4 regions of the Klebsiella sp. NPDC088457 genome follow, and region 2 is predicted to be linked to each of the others. Evidence: predicted binding sites of a transcription regulator. Region 2 holds the regulator's gene; each other region holds the start of a gene.
What was found. The regulator Fur, encoded in region 2, represses iron uptake genes when iron is present. The targets are predictions, from matches to a motif close to ATAATAATGAGAACNACTATCAA.

Region 1: the regulator Fur is predicted to act here: its motif matches at 1,452-1,474, upstream of ACI2JR_RS01760 (TonB-dependent siderophore receptor).
Region 3: the regulator Fur is predicted to act here: its motif matches at 1,596-1,618, upstream of fhuE (ferric-rhodotorulic acid/ferric-coprogen receptor FhuE).
Region 4: the regulator Fur is predicted to act here: its motif matches at 1,209-1,231, upstream of gpmA (2,3-diphosphoglycerate-dependent phosphoglycerate mutase).

What each region holds. Positions count from the first base shown of each region.
Region 1 covers NZ_JBJDNH010000001.1:388,800-391,921, forward strand. Annotated here, with positions in the region: gene ACI2JR_RS01750 (YciC family protein) at 1-639, shown strand, start outside; gene ACI2JR_RS01755 (septation protein A) at 694-1,233, shown strand; gene ACI2JR_RS01760 (TonB-dependent siderophore receptor) at 1,522-3,122, shown strand, end outside.
Region 2 covers NZ_JBJDNH010000011.1:2,275-5,396, forward strand. Annotated here, with positions in the region: gene ybfE (LexA regulated protein) at 1-2, shown strand, start outside; gene fldA (flavodoxin FldA) at 152-682, shown strand; gene fur (ferric iron uptake transcriptional regulator) at 975-1,427, shown strand; gene ACI2JR_RS08905 (phytanoyl-CoA dioxygenase family protein) at 1,490-2,635, opposite strand; gene ACI2JR_RS08910 (substrate-binding domain-containing protein) at 2,780-3,122, shown strand, end outside.
Region 3 covers NZ_JBJDNH010000001.1:274,700-277,821, forward strand. Annotated here, with positions in the region: gene fhuE (ferric-rhodotorulic acid/ferric-coprogen receptor FhuE) at 1-1,482, opposite strand, end outside; gene ACI2JR_RS01230 (SMP-30/gluconolactonase/LRE family protein) at 1,915-3,000, shown strand.
Region 4 covers NZ_JBJDNH010000006.1:24,836-27,957, forward strand. Annotated here, with positions in the region: gene aroG (3-deoxy-7-phosphoheptulonate synthase AroG) at 1-211, shown strand, start outside; gene gpmA (2,3-diphosphoglycerate-dependent phosphoglycerate mutase) at 305-1,057, opposite strand; gene galM (galactose-1-epimerase) at 1,390-2,433, opposite strand; gene galK (galactokinase) at 2,427-3,122, opposite strand, start outside.

The DNA of each region.
Region 1 (3,122 bases), on a different contig from region 2:
GTCCTTGGCCATGCTTTTTCACCCAGCGAAGAGCAGCTCTCGATTCTGAGCGAAGGGGATAATCTGGCGGGTAGCGCCGGGTTGTTTGAGCTGGTACAGAATATGACCCCCGAGCAACAGCAGATCCTGCTGCGCGCCTCGGCCGCATCGACCTTCTCCGGTCTGGTGGGGAACGCCATTCTTGCCGGCGGCGTGCTGCTGATGATTCAGCTGATCTCGGCCGGACAGCGAGTCAGCGCGCTGCGCGCTATCGGCGCTTCCGCGCCGGTGCTGCCGAAACTGCTGCTGCTGATCCTGTTCACCACCTTTGTGGTGCAGATAGGCATGATGCTGGTACTGGTGCCGGGCGTGTTGTTGGCTATCGTCCTCGCCTTTGCCCCCATCATGCTGGTGCAGGACAAGCTGGGGATATTCAGCGCCATGCGCAGCAGCATTCGCCTGGTGTGGGCCAATATGCGCCTGGTCGCTCCGGCGGTGCTCGGCTGGCTGCTGGCGAAAACGCTGCTGCTGCTGTTCGCATCCAGCTTCGCGGTGCTGACGCCGAACGTCGGCGCGGTGGTGATCAATACCCTCAGTAATCTGATTTCCGCACTGTTGCTGATCTATTTGTTCCGCTTGTATATGCTTATCCGCAACTAAACTTAATCTGGGCCGGGAGCATTCCCGGCCCAACCTGAACGACGGGCCCGATGTATGAAGCAGTTTCTCGATTTTTTACCGCTGGTAGTCTTCTTCGCATTCTACAAGCTCTATGATATCTACGCCGCGACCACCGCCCTTATTATCGCCACCGCTATCGTGCTGATCTACACCTGGGTACGCTATCGCAAAGTCGAGAAAATGGCGCTGATCACCTTTGTGCTGGTGGCCGTTTTTGGCGGTCTGACGATTTTCTTCCATAACGATGAGTTTATTAAATGGAAGGTCACCGTCATCTACGCCCTGTTTGCCGGCGCGCTGCTGTTCAGCCAATGGGTCATGAAAAAGCCGCTGATTCAGCGCATGCTGGGCAAAGAGCTGACCCTGCCGCAGCAGGTCTGGTCGCGTCTGAACCTCGCCTGGGCGCTGTTTTTCATTCTCTGCGGGCTGGCGAATATCTATATCGCGTTCTGGTTGCCACAGAATATCTGGGTCAATTTCAAGGTCTTCGGTCTCACGGCGCTGACGCTGGTTTTCACCCTGCTGAGCGGCGTTTACATCTATCGCCACATGCCCCAGGACGATAACCACTAAGCTGCGCTATCGCGACACGCATCGCTCCCTGCGTGTCGCTTTTCCGGTGTTTTCCCCAGCTATTTCGCTCGCGCTATCATACCCCGGCTTTAGGCCACCTCTGCGCCAATAAGCCCCTTTCTGCCATCTGAGCATCCTGTTTTTTTATTCACTCTTTCTGCTACAACAAGGGAAAATTGCGCCAATTGTGAGGATTTACTGGAGATCGCGCCTCACATATTGTAATGATAATTATTATCATTGATATTCCCAGTCTCATTTTTTAACGATTTGATATGGATTTTTACAATGAGACCACACAAATATTATGCCCTTACTCCCCTTGCCCTGGCGTTTGCTGGCTTACTCACTCCTGATGCCTTTGCTGAAGAAACAGAACAAGATACCGAAACCATGGTGGTGCACAGCACGGCTGAAGAGGCGCTGAAGCAACAGCCTGGCGTGTCGATCATTACCGCTGAAGATATCGCTAAGGACCCGCCGGTCAACGATCTTTCAGAGATTATTCGCAAGATGCCGGGCGTCAATTTGACCGGCAACAGCGCCAGCGGCAGCCGCGGCAACAACCGACAAATTGATATTCGCGGTATGGGCCCGGAAAACACGCTGATTCTGATTGACGGCGTTCCCACTACCTCGCGTAATTCGGTACGTTACAGCTGGCGTGGAGAACGCGATACCCGCGGCGACAGTAACTGGGTGCCGGCGGAAATGGTCGAACGCATTGAAGTTCTGCGCGGCCCGGCGGCGGCTCGCTACGGTTCGGGCGCGGCCGGCGGCGTCGTCAACATCATCACCAAACGCCCCACCAACGACTGGCATGGCTCGCTCTCGCTTTACACCAATCAGCCGGAAAATAACAAAGAGGGCGCCACCAATCGCGCTAACTTTAACCTCAGCGGGCCGCTGGCCGGCGATGCGCTGACCATGCGCCTGTACGGTAACATCAATAAAACCGACGCTGACGCCTGGGACATTAACCACGCGCAAAACGGTTCCTATGCCGCCGGGCGCGAAGGGGTGCGGAATAAAGATATCAACGCCCTGCTGTCGTGGAAACTGACGCCGCAGCAGATCGTTGATTTTAACTATGCCTATAGCCGCCAGGGCAACATTTACGCTGGCGATACCCAATACAGCAACGGCAACCTGAGTCCCGACGGCCTGGTGAGTAATCTCTACGGCCATGAGACCAACCGTATGTATCGCCAGACCTGGGGAGTGACCTATAACGGCCTTTGGGACTGGGGGCAGTCAAAAGCCGGGGTCTACTACGAAAAAACCAATAATACCCGGCTGCAGGAGGGATCGACCGGGCGCGTGGAAGGGATGATCAACAGCGATGAGTACGCCACCAGCCGCCTCGAGTCCTGGCGGTCGACCGGCGAGCTGAATCTCCCCTTCCACTGGCTGACCGCTCAGACCCTGACCCTCGGCATGGAGTGGAACCGGGATGAACTCAACGATCCGGCTTCGATGCAGTCGACCAGCGTCACCAACGAGACCATTCCCGGTACCTCGGGCGATCCTTCGCAGCGCAACACCAAAAACAGCGCCACCCTTACCGGCCTCTATCTGGAAGATAATATCGAAGCGACGCCGGGCACCAATATTATCCCGGGCCTGCGCTTTGACTACCACAATGAGTTTGGCAGCAACTGGAGTCCAAGCCTGAACCTGTCGCAGGAACTTGGCGAGATGTTCAAAGTGAAAGCCGGTATCGCCCGCGTCTTCAAGGCTCCTAACCTCTACCAGTCCAGCGAAGGCTATCTGCTGTCTACCCGCGGTAACGGCTGCCCGAACACCATCAGCACCGGCAGCTGCTATCTGCTGGGCAACCCGGATCTCGACCCGGAAATCAGCATCAACAAAGAGCTCGGCCTGGAATT
Region 2 (3,122 bases):
AAAAATCCTCAAAAACACGCTTTCATGTAGCAGAGTGTGCAGTCGGGCGTGATTGCTGTTTCCGCGCCCTCCCCTGTTCTGCTATGATTGCCGTTATCTGCGGGCATTACGCCACTACCACATCATTAAGTTTCAAGAGGTTATTTTACTCATGGCAATCATCGGCATCTTTTTTGGCAGCGACACTGGCAACACCGAAAATATTGCAAAAATGATTCAAAAACAGCTTGGTAAAGATGTTGCTGATGTTCACGACATTGCCAAGAGCAGCAAAGAAGATCTACAAGCCTACGACATTCTGCTGCTCGGTATCCCAACCTGGTACTACGGTGAAGCCCAGTGCGACTGGGATGATTTCTTCCCGACGCTGGAAGAGGTCGATTTCAACGGTAAGCTGGCGGCGCTGTTTGGCTGTGGCGATCAGGAAGATTATGCCGAATACTTCTGTGATGCGCTGGGTACCATTCGCGATATCATCGAACCGCGCGGCGCGACCATCGTTGGCCACTGGCCGACTGCTGGCTACCACTTCGAAGCCTCTAAGGGCCTGGCGGATGACGATCACTTCGTCGGTCTGGCTATCGATGAAGACCGCCAGCCGGAGCTGACCAACGAACGCGTCAGCCAATGGGTTAAACAGATTTCTGACGAGCTGCACCTCGAAGAAATCAAAAACGCCTGATAATTAAGCGGCGTTACCGTTAAGTTTCGCCGTATTAATAGATAGAAGCAATCAAACTAATAGCTACAAGTTTTTAACTTTTAATCACATATCTGTACAATGTCCTCTGATTTAACGAGGTCAGGTGACACAGTTTGTAGCTGATACCTCGTTTTTGACAGCATACAAGGCCCAATACTTGCAGTTTTCATTTAACGATGGCAGTTCTATAATGAGACGCATTGCATCGGGTGATTCTCTGTATTACTTCCGCTGATGGAAGTAGATCGTTTAGCAACAGGACAGATTCCGCATGACTGACAACAATACCGCATTAAAGAAGGCTGGCCTGAAAGTCACACTTCCACGATTAAAAATCCTGGAAGTCCTGCAGGAACCGGATAACCATCACGTCAGTGCGGAAGATTTATACAAGCGCCTGATCGACATGGGTGAAGAAATTGGTCTCGCTACTGTTTATCGCGTACTGAACCAGTTTGATGATGCCGGCATTGTTACCCGCCACAACTTCGAAGGCGGCAAATCTGTCTTCGAACTGACCCAACAGCATCATCACGATCACCTTATCTGCCTCGATTGTGGCAAAGTGATCGAATTCAGCGATGAGTCTATCGAAGCGCGTCAGCGTGAAATTGCCCACCGCCACGGCATCCGTCTGACCAACCACAGTCTGTACCTGTACGGCCACTGTGCAGAAGGCGACTGCCGCGAAGATGAACACGCGCACGACGCGGTGGAAAAATAATTTCCCGTAGTGCAAACAGCAAAAAGCCAACCGGCAGGTTGGCTTTTTTTATGCCCGGAGGCCTACCCTTTTCTTCGTGCGGTATGCTCATCCAGGGCGTGGGCAAACTGTTCCTCATCCCAGTTATTGTCAAGCGCTTCGAGCACCAATGTCTGCTGAGTTTTCGGCACCATTCCCCCTAACGGCGGATCGGTATCAAGATTCGTCGGGAATGAGTAACCCCGGGCAGCCACGGCAATCAGCGCCTGAAAATCTCCCGCGCGATATTGTCCGTGCTGAAGCTGCGGATAGATTTTTTTCAGCACCCGTTCATGGTTCACATCTTCCATCGGCACGCCGAACGCCGAGGAGACCTGCAAAAGATTAGCGGTACGAATCCAGTCAGCGGTCGTGTTGTTCCCGGCGGCATGAAACAGCGCCGGGTTAAAAAACAGCCCGTCGCCTTTTTGCAACGGCAGCTGCACGTAATGCTGGTTAAAGTAGTCGACGAACGCCGGCTGACGGTAGGCCATATAGCCGAGCTCATACTGATGCGAAAACGGCAGCAGGCGCGTCGGCCCCGACGCCAGCGGCATATCGCTATGCGCAACCGCCCCTTGTAGGGTCAAATACTGCGACAGGATCTGCACCGAAATGGGAAACTCTGCAACAAACTCGCTCTGCTGAAAGCCGAGATGATAATCGCGATGGGGCTGCTGCGCCTCTCCGCCAGGACGAACCTGATTAACCTGGGAGGTCATGCTCCACGCGGGCCCCAGCCACGCCTGACAAATTAACCCCAGCATTTCGTTGGCATAGTAGTCACAGAAGGTCCGCGGGCTACGCTCCGCCAGCTTTTGTAACGCATTCCAGATCCGGCCATTATTACCGGCGCGTGAAAAATGATCGGCCTGAACCCGGGTGCGAGACTCATCGGCCATGATGGTCTCGAACACCTCAGAGGCGCGGTCGATGACATCCATATCCTGATAAAGCCCGCGCACCACCAGCACTCCGGGACCGTAAGACAGCCCCTGATGCAGCTCACTTAATACCGCATGCTTATTGGCCGCCGCGGCCTGCGCTAATACATCATGGTCGTAAATCAGGATTTCTTCTGCGACTTCGCTGACCAGCGGATAGTCTTGCCTGTTAACCTGCTGCTGGCAGAAGGTGTTGAAATCCTCAACTGAGGCCCGTTCGGGTCGGATAAAATATTGCGATGTCATGAGCAGCTCCACGGGATAATGGGGACAGAGGGATATTATTTTTTTGTTCAACGTCTCGAAAACGAACGTTGTTAAGAAATAACTTAGCAGCTAGACTCCACATCAAGAACCTCAAAAACACCTCATAAAAACCTCATGTGATCGATGCCAAAATTTACCCAAAAGCAGATAGCCGCTCAGTCAGGACTGAGTCTCGCCACGATCGATCGGGCGCTACATAATCGGGGGCAGGTACACCCGCAAACGCTGCATCGTATTCAGCAGGCGCTGGCCGATCTGGAACTGCTGCAAAAGTCCGGGCTCGCCCAGGGGAGAACGCTCTATTTCGACGTCATCATGCATACCCCGGAACGCTTCAGCGAGCTGGTCAGGGAGGCGCTCAGCAGCCAGTTAGCCAGCTTCAACCCCTTTCGCATTCAACTTCGCTTCCACTGTTACGAAGACATCAGCGAGCGAGAGATGAACGCGCTGCTGAAAAAAAGCGCGC
Region 3 (3,122 bases), on a different contig from region 2:
CCCGCCATACGGCGTGATGTTGTATTTGCGCATCTCGCCGCTGCTGCCGCTGGTACTGTACTGCGTGTAGCGCGCGCCAATAATCAGCGACAGCGGGTCGGCCAGCGACAAGCGCGCAGCGGTATAGGCGGATTTCTGCCGCACAATATCATCCGCGTTCAGATACCAGTCGCCCCATTCCGGTTCCGCGACGCGCCCGTTCCAGCGGTTGTCAAAGATCCCCAGCTGGTCGCTATCCATCGGGCCATCCTGACTGTGGCTCGCGTTATGCTGGCGGCTATAGCTGGCGCCGGCCATCAGCTGGTGCTGCCGCCCAAGCAGGTCAAACGGCCCGCTGGCATACGCATCATACGAGTCGAGGGTCCGTTCCCCCCGATCTTTACTCCCCCAGCCGGTGGCCCCTTCTCCGCTATTCGCATCCGGATTACCCATGATATACAGCAGCGTATCGTTCAGGGTCTGCTCGCCGTGCGTGCCGTTCAGGCGCAACGACCAGCCGTTGTCCCACTCATGGGTCAGATTTGCGAATATTTTGCGCGACTCAATCGCATAATGCGTCCAGTCGGCGGAGGTGCTGGTGCTGCGCTGGTAATGGGTCCGCGAGCCGTCGCTATACAGACTCGGCAGCCCGCCCCATGTCGGATTGCCGGTAGTGGACTTTTGATAGTCCCAGCCGAGGGAAACCGTTGTCCGATCGCTGAGATCGGCATCGACCACGCCATACAAAAACTTCCTGATTTTGTGGTATCGGTCGAGCCAGCTATCCTGGTCCTGATAGCCGGCGATCGCCCGTCCGCGTACGCTGCCGTCGCCGTTCAGCGGCCCCGAGATATCGCCCACATAGCGCTGTTTGTTCCAGCTCCCGTAGCTGGCGCTGATATTCCCGGTTAAGGTTTTGCTGTCCGCTTTTTTACGCACCATATTCACCGTCGCACCGGGGTCGCCTGCGCCGGTCATCAAACCGGTCGCGCCGCGCACCACTTCGATACGATCGTATATCGCCGTGTCTTCCGCCGCGTCGCCGTAGTTCCAGGCGTCGCCCATCGAGGTGGGAATATCGTCGTAGGAGAAACTGGTGATTTCGAATCCGCGGGAAAAGTACTGCGAACGTTCGCTATCAATCTGCTGTGCGGAAACACCGGTCGCGTTGGCCAGGACCCGATCGACGGTCTGGAGATCCTGATCCTTCATCCGCTGCCCGGTCACCACACTGACCGACTGCGGAATATCCCGCGGGGCCAGCAGCATTTTGGTTCCCGCGCGGGTGGTTTTGACCGCGTAATCCTGCGCTTCATCGGCACGCTTTCCCGCGTCGCCATAGACCACCATCTCTTGCCGGGAATCGGTATCCTTACTCTCCTCGGCCGCCCGCGCAGGCTGGGCCAGGATGTGAACCGCCAGCGCCAGTAGCGAAACGGTAAACGGTATTTTTACGCTCGTTGCGGCTAGCTGCCCGCACCTTCCCCTGCCATTGAGAAACATATCTTTTCCATCAGGAATAATAATTGTGGGTGTCGCCGCTTCGCCCGCAGCGCAGATGAAATAACGCTCTGTTCCATGAGCCTTCGCGTCGCAAAAACGGGAAATGGCAGCCAATGAGAATGTTAATGATAATTATTTGCCTTATTGTGCGCAGTCTGTTTTGTAAGTTATATGTAAGTAAATGTATATATTCAGTAAATCAATACGTTGAGCGCACATCCCGCTAACAGACGGCCGGGAGGAGAGTGAAAAGCCCACCCCAGACGCCAATTTATGCCGGTGGAATCGGCGGAATCCCCTCTCGCGCCACCTCAGACCGGCGCACCACGTTTGCGCAATCCGGACAAATGATTATTATTCTCATTCTTGTTTTGCCTTTTCCCGGGCAGCGCTGACCTGCCGGGAAGCATTTATCCAATGATGGAGTCGAGAATGAAAGTGTTGCTCACCCCGCGTAAAACGGCGCTTGTTGCTGCGTTTGCCGCGGCATTGGCCCTGACGGGTTTCCAGGCTTCGGCGGCGCCCCCCCCGGCCGCGCAGGCCGCCACTGCGCAGAACACCGCCTCCGTGACGCAACGCGTCCTTGGTGATGGCTTATATGAAATGGCCTATCTACCCGCGGAAGGCGCGCTGTATGTCGCCAGCGCCCAGGGATTCAAAGCGGTCAACGGCGGAATGATCTACCGGCTGGATCCCGCCACCCTGGCGACTAAAGCGGAAACGCACACGGATTTAAAAAACTTCGGTATGGCCGTGGATGATGATGGGAAGGTGTTTTACACCACCAACTCGCTGGACGGCGGCGTTTCGAAAGTCGATGCGCACAGCGGCAAAGTCCTGCAGCGGGTGCTGTTTACAGGAACCGACAAAGATGGCGACCCTATTGGCGCGCGTGAGGTCCTGTTCCACAATAATCAGCTGTTTATCGGCCGTGTCGCCGACCCTGGTTTTATTACCGTGGTCGATGCGAAGACGATGACGCTGAAAACCCACATCGAGAACGCCGGGAAATGGGTCACCGGGCTGATCTACTCTCCTCTAACCCAGCGGATCTATGCGGCTAACGGTAGCGGCGAAATCCTGGTGATTAATCCGACGACCTACCGCATCGAACAACGCTGGACGCCGGGTGATGGCCAGTCATATCTGTTCCTTAACCTGGCGGAAGATCCGGCCACCGGGCGGCTGTTTGTCACCGATGATTCCCAGGCCAAAACGACGTTAGTCTTTGATGAACGTAGCGGTAAAGTGATCAAACGGCTTGCCGGCGATGCGCTGGGGATTAAATTCAACGCTAAACGCAATGAAATTTACATCAGCCAGCGTGAATCGAGGAAGGTACTGCAACTGGACGCCGGCAGCTATGCCGTCAAGCACAGCTGGTCGTTCGCCAGCCATCCGAACAGCCTGCAGTTGTCCCCTGACGGTGAGACGCTTTTTGTCACCCTCAAGCAGGATTTTAACGAAGACAACTCCACCAAAGGCCCGGATAGCGTGGCCCGCATCACGCTGAACTAATCTCTTCTCTGCGCGCGGAGAGGGAAACCTCTCCCACTCTGGTCATTTTTCCAGCGTGACCTTCAGCTACCGTTCCCTCTTCCGTTGTGCCCGATACTGCCGGCAGCAGGGATTCCTTTTGC
Region 4 (3,122 bases), on a different contig from region 2:
AGGGGCGGACGTTTGCCAGCAGATTGCCGGCGGTGAGCAGGCGATTATGGGGGTGATGATTGAAAGTCACCTGGTGGAAGGGAATCAGAATCTGGAAAGCGGCGAGCCGCTGACCTACGGTAAGAGCGTGACCGATGCCTGTATCGGTTGGGAAGATACCGATCTCATCCTGCGCCAGCTGGCGGACGCGGTGAAAGCCCGCCGCGGCTAATGCGTTGCGTCGCCCGGCCCGGCGTCGCGACGCCGGGCTGAGGGCAATAAAAAAGCGTGGACGACTCCACGCTTTTTTTATGGCTGGCGAAAATTACTTCGCTTTACCCTGGTTGGCTACCGCTGCGGCTTTGGCGGCGATTTCATCCGCGTTGCCCAGGTAGTAGTGTTTGATCGGTTTGAAGTTTTCATCGAACTCATAAACCAGCGGCACGCCGGTCGGGATGTTCAGTTCGAGGATTTCATCTTCGCCCATGTTGTCCAGGTATTTCACCAGCGCGCGCAGGGAGTTACCGTGAGCGGCGATAATCACGCGCTCACCGCTTTTCAGGCGCGGCAGAATGGTTTCGTTCCAGTAAGGCACAACGCGCTCAATGGTCAGCGCCAGGCTTTCGGTAAGCGGCAGCTCTTTGTCGGTCAGTTTTGCATAACGCGGATCGTGACCCGGATAGCGCTCGTCATCTTTGGTCAGCTCCGGCGGGGTAATGGCAAAACCACGACGCCACTGTTTTACCTGCTCGTCACCATATTTTTCCGCAGTTTCCGCTTTGTTCAGACCCTGCAATGCACCGTAGTGACGCTCGTTCAGCTTCCACGATTTTTCTACCGGCAGCCACGCTTGATCCAGTTCGTCCAGCACGTTCCACAGAGTGTGGATGGCACGTTTCAGCACAGAGGTATAAGCAAAGTCGAAGCTGAAGCCTTCGTCTTTCAGCAGTTTACCTGCCGCTTTTGCTTCACCAACGCCTTTCTCGGACAGATCGACGTCGTACCAACCGGTGAAACGGTTTTCATTGTTCCATTGGCTTTCGCCATGACGGACCAGTACCAGCTTAGTTACAGCCATTCTCTCACTCCTCAATACACGCCATCTTCCGCGCTGCCTCAACGCTGGCAACCGGTGCGCTCCAGGATGGCATAGATGTCTATGCTCCCAGGAATTCACCCGGCTGCCGGCCCGACGCAACCCGAATGCTGTGGTGTATGCGTTTTATTGATTGATTACTATTCTCATTATATTGCCGTAATTTGAGCCACGGCAACGCTTATCCCTAACCATAGCGAAAATAGTGGCTCAGTGTAAGATGCTTGTAAATCGGCGGTTATCTTTTTGTCTGTAAGCGGCGTAATTTGCAGCAAAATGGCGAAAAAAAGCCCTCCGACAGGAGGGCTGGGGCATTATCCGGCGATGAACTGGTATTCAGTCAGGCTGACGTATTCCTCGCCGGGGCGCAATACGCAGTCTGGCTGTGGCCATTCCGGGTGATTGGGAGAATCCGGCAGGAATTCGCTTTCCAGCGCCAGACCCTGCCAGTCGGCATAAGGCCGATCCGTGCGCGACGGGGTGCCGCCGAGATAGTTACCGGAATAAAACTGCAGGGCGGGGGCGGAGGTATAGACCGTCATCTGCAGTTTTTCATCCTGCGACCAGACATGGGCGGCCGCCTGGCGAACATCGCCTTTGGCCTGCAGCAGGAATGCATGATCATACCCTTTCACTTTCTGCTGATCGTCATCGCGGAGGAAGTCGTCCGCCAGCACTTTCGGCGTGCGGAAATCAAAGCCGGTCAGCGTGACGTTTTGCAGCTCGCCGCCCGGGATGCCATCGCTTTCGACCGGCAGATATTGGTCGGCGAAAATTTGCAGCCGATGATTGCGGACATCGCTCAGCTGACCATCCAGATTGAAGTACACGTGGTTGGTCAGATTGACCGGGCAAGGCCGATCGACGGTGGCACGATACTCAATGGCGATGCGATTATCTTCGGTCAGACGATAGTGCGCTGTGGCGTTGAGGCTGCCCGGAAAGCCCTGATCGCCATCAGCGGATGCGAGGGCAAACAGCGCCTGATGTTCGTCCGCGCGGACAATCTGCCAGCGGCGTTTATCAAAGCCATCCGGCCCGCCGTGCAGCTGGTGGCCGGCTTCGCTCGTGGGCGTCAGGGCGATAGTCTGGCCATCCAGCGTGAAGCGGCTGTTGGCAATTCGGTTGGCATACCGGCCCACCGAGGCGCCGAGATAGGCCGCCTGATGGTTATACTGTTCCAGGGTCGCGCAGCCGAGCAGCGCTTCGCGAACCTCGCCATCGGCCAGCGTTATGCGGGCCGATAACAGCGTGGCGCCCCAGTCCATTAGCGTCACTTCCATCCCGGCGTCATTACGCAGGGTGATCAGATTCCACGGCTGGCCGTCCGGCGCGCGTTCGTTGGTTTGATTCAGCACTGGCCAGCCCCCTGTGACGGTTTGCAGACGTAGAAGGTCTCTTTAATGCCGGTTTCCGCTTCATACCGGGCCGCGACGGCCTGCTGAACGGTATCCACCAGCGCTTCCGGTACCAGCGCCACAACACAGCCGCCGAAGCCGCCGCCGGTCATGCGAACGCCGCCTTTATCGCCAATGGCGGCTTTGACAATCTCGACCAGGGTATCAATTTGCGGGACGGTAATTTCGAAATCATCGCGCATTGAGGCGTGAGACTCGGCCATCAGCTCCCCCATACGCTTCAGGTCGCCTTTCTCCAGCGCGCTGGCGGCTTCGACGGTGCGGGCGTTTTCGGTCAGTACGTGACGAACGCGTTTCGCTACCACCGGGTCCAGCTCATGGGCAACGGCGTTGAACTCGGCAATTTTGACATCGCGCAGCGCCGGCTGCTGGAAGAAACGCGCGCCGGTTTCGCACTGTTCACGGCGGGTATTGTATTCGCTGCCGACCAGGGTACGTTTAAAATTACTGTTGATGATCACCACCGCGACGCCCCTGGGCATCGATACGGCTTTGGTACCTAAAGTACGGCAGTCAAGCAGCAGCGCATGATCTTTCTTACCCAGTGCAGAGATCAGCTGGTCCATGATGCCGCAGTTACAGCCCACGAACTGGTTTTCCGCCTCCTGACCGATGAGGGCGATTTGCGT